Regions from separate parts of the Stenotrophomonas sp. 59 genome, predicted to be linked through region 2. Evidence: riboswitches for the same ligand, from Rfam matches in the RefSeq annotation. Region 2 holds a riboswitch; the other holds the start of a gene.
What was found. A riboswitch is a leader RNA that binds a small molecule or an ion and turns the genes downstream of it on or off. The one in region 2 is predicted to bind cobalamin.
Positions count from the first base shown of each region.

Region 1: another riboswitch for cobalamin. It lies ahead of QP552_RS01115 (epoxyqueuosine reductase QueH); the one in region 2 lies ahead of btuB (TonB-dependent vitamin B12 receptor).

Region 1 is NZ_CP127408.1:262,273-265,675, forward strand. It holds gene purU (formyltetrahydrofolate deformylase) at 1-353, shown strand, start outside; gene pncA (bifunctional nicotinamidase/pyrazinamidase) at 444-1,070, opposite strand; gene QP552_RS01115 (epoxyqueuosine reductase QueH) at 1,127-1,798, opposite strand; cobalamin riboswitch at 1,975-2,189, opposite strand; gene QP552_RS01120 (aspartyl protease family protein) at 2,451-3,248, shown strand; gene QP552_RS01125 (FAD-binding oxidoreductase) at 3,302-3,403, opposite strand, start outside.
Region 2 is NZ_CP127408.1:539,960-543,362, forward strand. It holds gene btuB (TonB-dependent vitamin B12 receptor) at 1-1,493, opposite strand, end outside; cobalamin riboswitch at 1,608-1,831, opposite strand; gene QP552_RS02420 (histidine phosphatase family protein) at 1,975-2,553, shown strand; gene QP552_RS02425 (TfoX/Sxy family protein) at 2,657-3,019, opposite strand; gene QP552_RS02430 (GAF domain-containing protein) at 3,016-3,403, opposite strand, start outside.

The DNA.
Region 1 (3,403 bases), 280 kb from region 2:
TGCTGGCGCGCTACATGCAGATCCTGTCGCCCACGCTGTGCCGCGCGCTGGCCGGCCGTGCGATCAACATCCACCACAGTTTCCTGCCCAGCTTCAAGGGCGCGCAGCCGTACCACCAGGCGCACGCACGCGGGGTCAAGATCATCGGTGCCACCGCGCACTACGTCACCGAGGATCTGGATGAAGGCCCGATCATCGAACAGGACGTGGCCCGCGTGGACCACGCGATGGCACCGCGCGAACTGGTACGACTGGGCAGCGATACCGAATCGCTGGTGCTGGCACGCGCCGTGCGCCGCCATGTGGAGCACCGCATCCTGCTCAACGGGCACCGCACGGTGGTGTTCCGCTAACGTTCCATCTGATCCGTGTCCGCCGGGCATGGCCCGGCGCTACCCATGGGCGCGATCCGGTAGCGCCGGGCCATGCCCGGCGGTCGCGCGTCAGGCGATCGCAATCCCCGCCTTGCCCAGCGCCTCGCGCACCATCGCGTCATTGGCCTCGGTCACCGGTTTGGTCAGCTCCCACAGGAACTTCACCCGGAAGCCGGACTTCACCGCGTCCTGCGCGCTCCACAGCACGCAGTAGTCGCGGGCCAGGCCGCACACGTGCACTTCGCGGATGCGGCGCTCGTGCAGCCAGCCGGCCAGGCCAGTAGCCGGGCGTTCGCCATCGGGGCCGTGGTTCTCGCGGAAGGCGCTGTACGAATCCACCTGTTGGCGCGTGCCCTTGCGCAGGATCAGGTCGGCCACGGTCCAGTCCACGCCCGGGTGCAGCGCGGCGCCATCGCTGCCCTGCACGCAATGGTCGGGCCACAGGGTCTGTGGCTGCGCGTGCAGCAGGATGGTCTCGAACGGACGCTTGCCGGGGTGCTGGCTGGCGAATGAGGCGTGATCGGCCGGGTGCCAGTCCTGGGTGGCCACCACCGTGCGGTAGCGGCGCTGCGCCAGCAGTCCGGCAATCGGCGCGACCAGCGCATCGCCCTGGTCGCAGGCCAACGCGCCACCGGGCATGAAGTCCGGCTGCAGGTCGATCACCAGCAGGGCGACATCGGCGGGCAGGGCAGTCATGGCAGGTCCACTACAAACTGAAGGGGCGACCAGCGTGGCCGCCCCCCGAGCGCACGTCAATCGCCCTGCGGTGTCTCAGCGTCCTGCCCGTAGTACAGCAGGCCGATCTTGATCCGCTCGCGGCCGTTCTCGCGGCGATGGCGGTTGGCATCGCGCAGCGAGTACACGCAGCCGCAGTATTCCTGCTGGTAGAACTGCTCGCGCTTGCTGATCTCGATCATGCGGCTGGCACCACCGCCCTTGCGCCAGTTGTAGTCCCAGTACTGCAGGCCTTCATAGCGTGAGGCGGCGCGGATGCCGCAGTCGTTGATCTGCGCCATGTTCTTCCAGCGCGAGATGCCCAGCGACGAGCTGATGGTGTCGTAGCCGTGTTCATGCGCGTACAGCGCGGTGCGCTCGAAACGCATGTCGAAGCACATCGTGCAGCGGATGCCGCGCTCGGGTTCGTTCTCCATGCCACGCGCACGGCTGAACCAGTTGTCGGTGTCGTAGTCGCAGTCGATGAACGGAATGTCGTGCTGTTCGGCGAAGCGGATGTTCTCCTGCTTGCGCAGCTCGTACTCCTTCACCGGGTGGATGTTGGGGTTGTAGAAGAAGATCGCGTAGTCGATCCCGGAGGCGGTGATCGCCTCCATCACTTCGCCCGAACAGGGCGCGCAGCACGAATGCAGCAGCAGGCGCTTGCCGTCGGCGGGCAGGGTCAGGGTGGGGCGTTGGAGCTCGGTCATCGTCAGGTACCGCATGGACCGCCGGCAACGGCGGTGGCCCATGCATCAGCGCGTGGGTGGAACAGGGCGGGCCGGATACCGTGAAAAGGACGCGCGCGGCCGCGCGGCCTGCAGGCGCAGGACAACGACGGCCCCGGCACCCTCCCCGCGGAGAGTCCAGGTCGAGTCAGGGGACGGTCGTGTCCCCCGGCCGGGGCCGGTATTCGGGCTGATGGACACGGGCCGCAGCCCACCTACTACCTGCCGCTTCCCAGGCATGCGCCCAGTGCTGTTGGCAGGATTCGTTTCCATTCACCGCTGCGGGGCAGCTCCGGAATGGGCGCGCGAGGCGCCTTCACCGGATTCCCGTTTAAATCCCTGCCGCCATCCAGCCACGGCAGGGATACCTTCGGCGTGTGCACGGTGGACCCGTTGGCGGCGATGGTCAAGGTCCGCAGGGTGCAACCGTGCAGGCCCGTGGCGCATCCATGCTGCAGGACCACCTGGAACCCTGCCCATGGACAGCTTTGCCGCAACGCCCCCGCACGCCTGCACCGGACATCCTGCCGCCCCGACCCGTTCCAGGCGGCGCTGCCTGCCCGCATGGGCGCTGGGGCTGCTCTGCCTCTCCGGATGGACCCATGCATTGCCCTCAGCTGGCCCGGCATGTGCATTGGCCACTGCGCCCGGTGAAACCCTCATCGATGTTCCGTTCGAGGTTGTCGATGGGCGCATCTACCTGCAGGTGCAGGTCAACGACGCAGGCACGTTCCGCTTCGCCGTCGATACCGGTGCGAGTGGTGTGGCGCGTGCCGACACCCGCCTGGTGCGCGCGCTGCACCTGCCGATGGGTGGCACCGCCTCCCATTCCGATGGCGTGCGCACCGCCGATGCCGCCACGGTCCGCTTCGATTCGCTCACCCTGGGTGGCGTGCGTCGCCAGGGCGTGGTGGCGATCACCCGCGACTATAACGCCCGACAGTCCGAAGCCGCCGCCTTCGATGGGATCCTGGCGCGCGATTTCTTCGACGATGGCCTGCTGGTGCTCGACTTCCCACGCAAGCGGCTGCGCTTTCGCCGCGACCATCGATTGCTGCCGGAGCAGCCGGGCACGCTGGTCTACACGCGGGCCTTCCGCATTCCGGTGCAGATCGGCACGGTAACGACAGAAGCACAGTTGGATACCGGCGCGAACGTGGCGCTGGTGCTGCCTGCTGCACTCCATGAGCGCGTAGCCAGCGGCGTGGTTGTCCCGGGCGACCCGCTGACCCTCAGCCACGGCCGGATCCAGAGCGGCCGGGCACGGCTGGACGTGCCGCTGGTGGCCGGTGGCCTGACGCTGCGGAATCTCGACGTGCGCGTCTCTGATCACTACCCGGAGGCGGTGATCGGCGCGCACGCACTGCAGGACGCGGCGGTGCTGATCGATGCGCGCAGCAAGCGCGTGGCGCTCTGTCCGCAGCAGCGTTGATTTGCCGGCCGGGCCCGGGCGGTGGATCCACGCCGTGCGTGGATGCCTCGGCTTCATGCTGCCGCCATGTACCGCTGCCAGAGGTGGTTCACCAGCTGCGTCTGCGGATCGTACTGGCGTTTGAGTTCAACGAATGCGTTCCATCGCGGATACGC
Region 2 (3,403 bases):
TGGGCGTTGATGTCGAAGCCGGCCAGCAGCATGCCACCGGTCAGTTCGGCACCGCGGATGCGGGCCTTCTCCACCTGCTGCATCTTGAAAGTCGCCGCATCGTAGGTGATCAGGTCATCGATGCGGGTTTCATACACGTCCAGGCCCCAGTGCCAGCCCTGGCCCTGCTGCGAAACGCCGAGGTTGGCGCTCTTGGACTTCTCCGGCTTCAACGTCGGCACGCCGCTCCACGGGTCGTACAGATCGCTGAAGGTCGGTGCCTTGAACGCCGTGCCATAGCTGGCGTTGACGCGCAGGCCGTGGCCCAGTTCCATCGCCCAGCCAACGCTGCCGGTAGCGTGGTTGCCGAACTGCTGGTTGTCGTCGTTGCGTGCGCTGGCCTGCAGCTGGTGGCGGCCGAAGCGACCCTGGTACTGCACGAACACGCCGGTGTTGCGGCGGCTGTCGACAAGGTACCCCGCGCTGCTGCCGTCCAGATTGTCTTCGCTCCAGTCCACGCCGGCACTCAGCAGCTGGCCCTCGGCCACGCCGAAGTCACCCTGCAGCGAGGCGCTGTCGCGGTGGGTCTGTGCGCTGCCACGTGCACCGAAGTCGCCGAAGTTGTCCGACTCGTTGTCACTGCGGCCGACGTTGGCGGTGAATGCCAGGCGCTCGGACGGCGTGTAGCGCACCTTGCCAGCCAGCACCTGCTGGCGGGTTTCCGAATAGTTGTAGTAACCGTCGTAATGGTTCTTGCCGTCGGCGCGCAGTGCGCTGCCTTCCACGTTCCACTGGTCGTTGAAGGTGTAGCCACCGCGCAGGCTCTTGGACAGGTTGCGGTAGCCGTCACGATCGGGCTCGTCGGCGAAGCAGCCGGTGAACAGCGTGGCCGAGCCGCGGCAGGCATCGATGCCATCGGAATGCTGGTAGGCGATATCCGCACCGAACCAGCCGCGCTCGGTGCCACCGCCGATGCCGCCGCTGGCTTCGCGCAGGCCGTTGCTGCCACCGCCAAGCTGGAAGTGCGGGGCGAAGTCACCCTGGTTGCGGCGGGTGAAGATCTGGATCACGCCACCGATGGCGTCGGCGCCGTACAGGCTCGACTGCGGGCCGCGCACGATTTCCACGCGTTCGATCTGCGCCAGCGGCAGGTCCTGGTACATGGCCAGGCCGAGGTCGGCGCTGTTGATGCGCACGCCATCCACCAGCACCACGGTGTGGCCGGAATTGGTACCGCGCAGGAACAGCGAGCTCTGCTTGCCGAGGCCGCCGGCATTGGTCAGGTTGATGCCGGCACGCCCGCGCAGCAGTTCCTGCAGCGAGGTGGCCTGGCTGGATTCGATCTGCGCGCGGTCGATCACCTGTGCCGGCGCGATGCTGTCCTGCAGGGCGATCGGGGTGCGGGTGGCGGTGACCAGGATCTGGTCGAGCGCGGTGGTGTCCTCGTTGGCCTGTGCCAGCGCGGGCAGGGCGGCCAGCACGGCCAGGGACAGCATTCGGGACTGCAGCTTCATGGGGGACTCCAGGTGCCACGCACGCCCGCGTGGCGAAGGGGAGGAGCCGCGAAGGCAGGCACGCGCCGATGCCGCAGCGCACGCCACGGTCATCCAGCGCCATGCCCACCGCATCGCGACCTGAGGCTTCCGGGCCGGTCTCCGGGCTCGCCGCCGGGTGGCGCGAGGCCACCGTCCAGGCGCCTTCCCATGCCTGCGGCACAGTGGCGGTGTTGCCTGGAACTGACGTGCTTACCGTTGCGGGGGCAGCGCCGGCCTGGCGTGGAATCACGCGTCACCGGCTTCCCGTTTCAACCTGCCGGCCACGGCCGCAGGTCACCTGGAAGTGGGCGCAGTCTACGGCATCGCAGGCAGTCCCGTTGCGTCGCGCCTGCGCGGCTGCCTTTGCTGTGCCTTTAGAATGGTTGCTCGATCCCGTGGTGCCGTTGCCGATGTCCGCCCGTTTTCCGCTGTACCTGCGTTGCCCGTCCGGGACGCGCGCATGATCCTCGACCTGGTCCGCCATGCCGGCAACGGCCGTGATGAATACCTTGATGGCCGCAGCGACCCACCGCAGCTGGCCGGCCTGCCGCAGGAGCTGGTCGAGGCCTATGCCGGGCAGTGCTGGGAGCGGGTGATCAGTTCGCCGCGGCTGCGTTCGCTGCATACGGCCATGGCGCTGGCCACCCCGCGCGGGCTGGACGTCGAAGCGGACGAGGAATGGGAAGAGCTGGATTTTGGCGACTGGGACGGGCAATCGCTGTTCGACCTGCCGGAAGATGCGCTGGCCGCCTTCCACGCCGATCCGCATGCGTTCCCGCCGCCGAACGGCGAGAGCTGGGGACATTTCGAGCGGCGCATCGCGCGCGCGCTGGATCGCCTGCTTGATGATGATGACCCGGTACCGACGCTGGTGGTCAGCCACGGTGGCCCGTTGCGCATGGTGCTGTCGCAGGTCTGCGGCCTGCCGATGTCGCTCTGCTGGGCCCTGCGTATCGACCACGGCACCCGCCTGCGGGTGTGGCTGGAGCGTGGCGAGGCCGGGCTGGTGGGTGAGCTGCTGGAACTGCAGCAGCCCTGAGCGCGCTCGCCGGGCATGGCCCGGCGCTACTGATCGCGCATCGCCGTGGTAGTGCCGGCCGCTGGCCGGCATTCCCAGCCCGGCGAGCGCGTGCGCGGAGCCCTCAATCCTCGTCCGCACCCTCGGCAACGCTGTCTTCAGCGTCATCATCGGCATCGAAGCGCTGCTCATGCACCGGGCCCGAGGCCGGGCCGGCTGCCTTCAGCGGATGCGCAGCGATGCGCGCTTCGTAATCCTGCACCAGTGCCTCGCGCTGTGGCTCGCTCAGCTCCTGCCAATGGCAGTCCAGCAACGCGCCTTCCAGCGAGTACAGCAGGTTCAGGCTGGGCTTGAAGCCGGCGCGCTTGACCTTGACGAAGGCGCCGACGGCTCCGATCGCGACCAGGTCGTCGCGGCTGCGCAGGCCGACCTGGCGCAGCCACGCCGCACTTTTCGGGCCGATGTTGCGCAGCTTCGGTGCGCTCATCCCAACGCCTCGACGAACACGCGGGCGATGGCTTCCAGGCCGGACTGATCCTCTGCGTCGAAGCGGCCGACCTTCGGGCTGTCGATGTCGAACACGCCGATCAGTTCATCGCCGCGCAGCAGCGGCACCACCAGTTCCGAACGCGAGGCCGAATCGCAGGCGATATGGCCGGGGAAGGCGTCGACGTCCTCCACGCGCTGGGTCACGCGCTGGCTGGCAGCGGCGCCACACACGCCCTTGTCCAGCGGAATGCGCACGCAGGCCGGCAGGCCCTGGAACGGGCCGACCACCAGTTCCTTGCCGTCGTACAGATAGAAGCCCACCCAGTTCAGGTCGGGCAGGGCGTGATAGACCAGCGCAGAGAGGTTGGCCGCGTTGGCGATG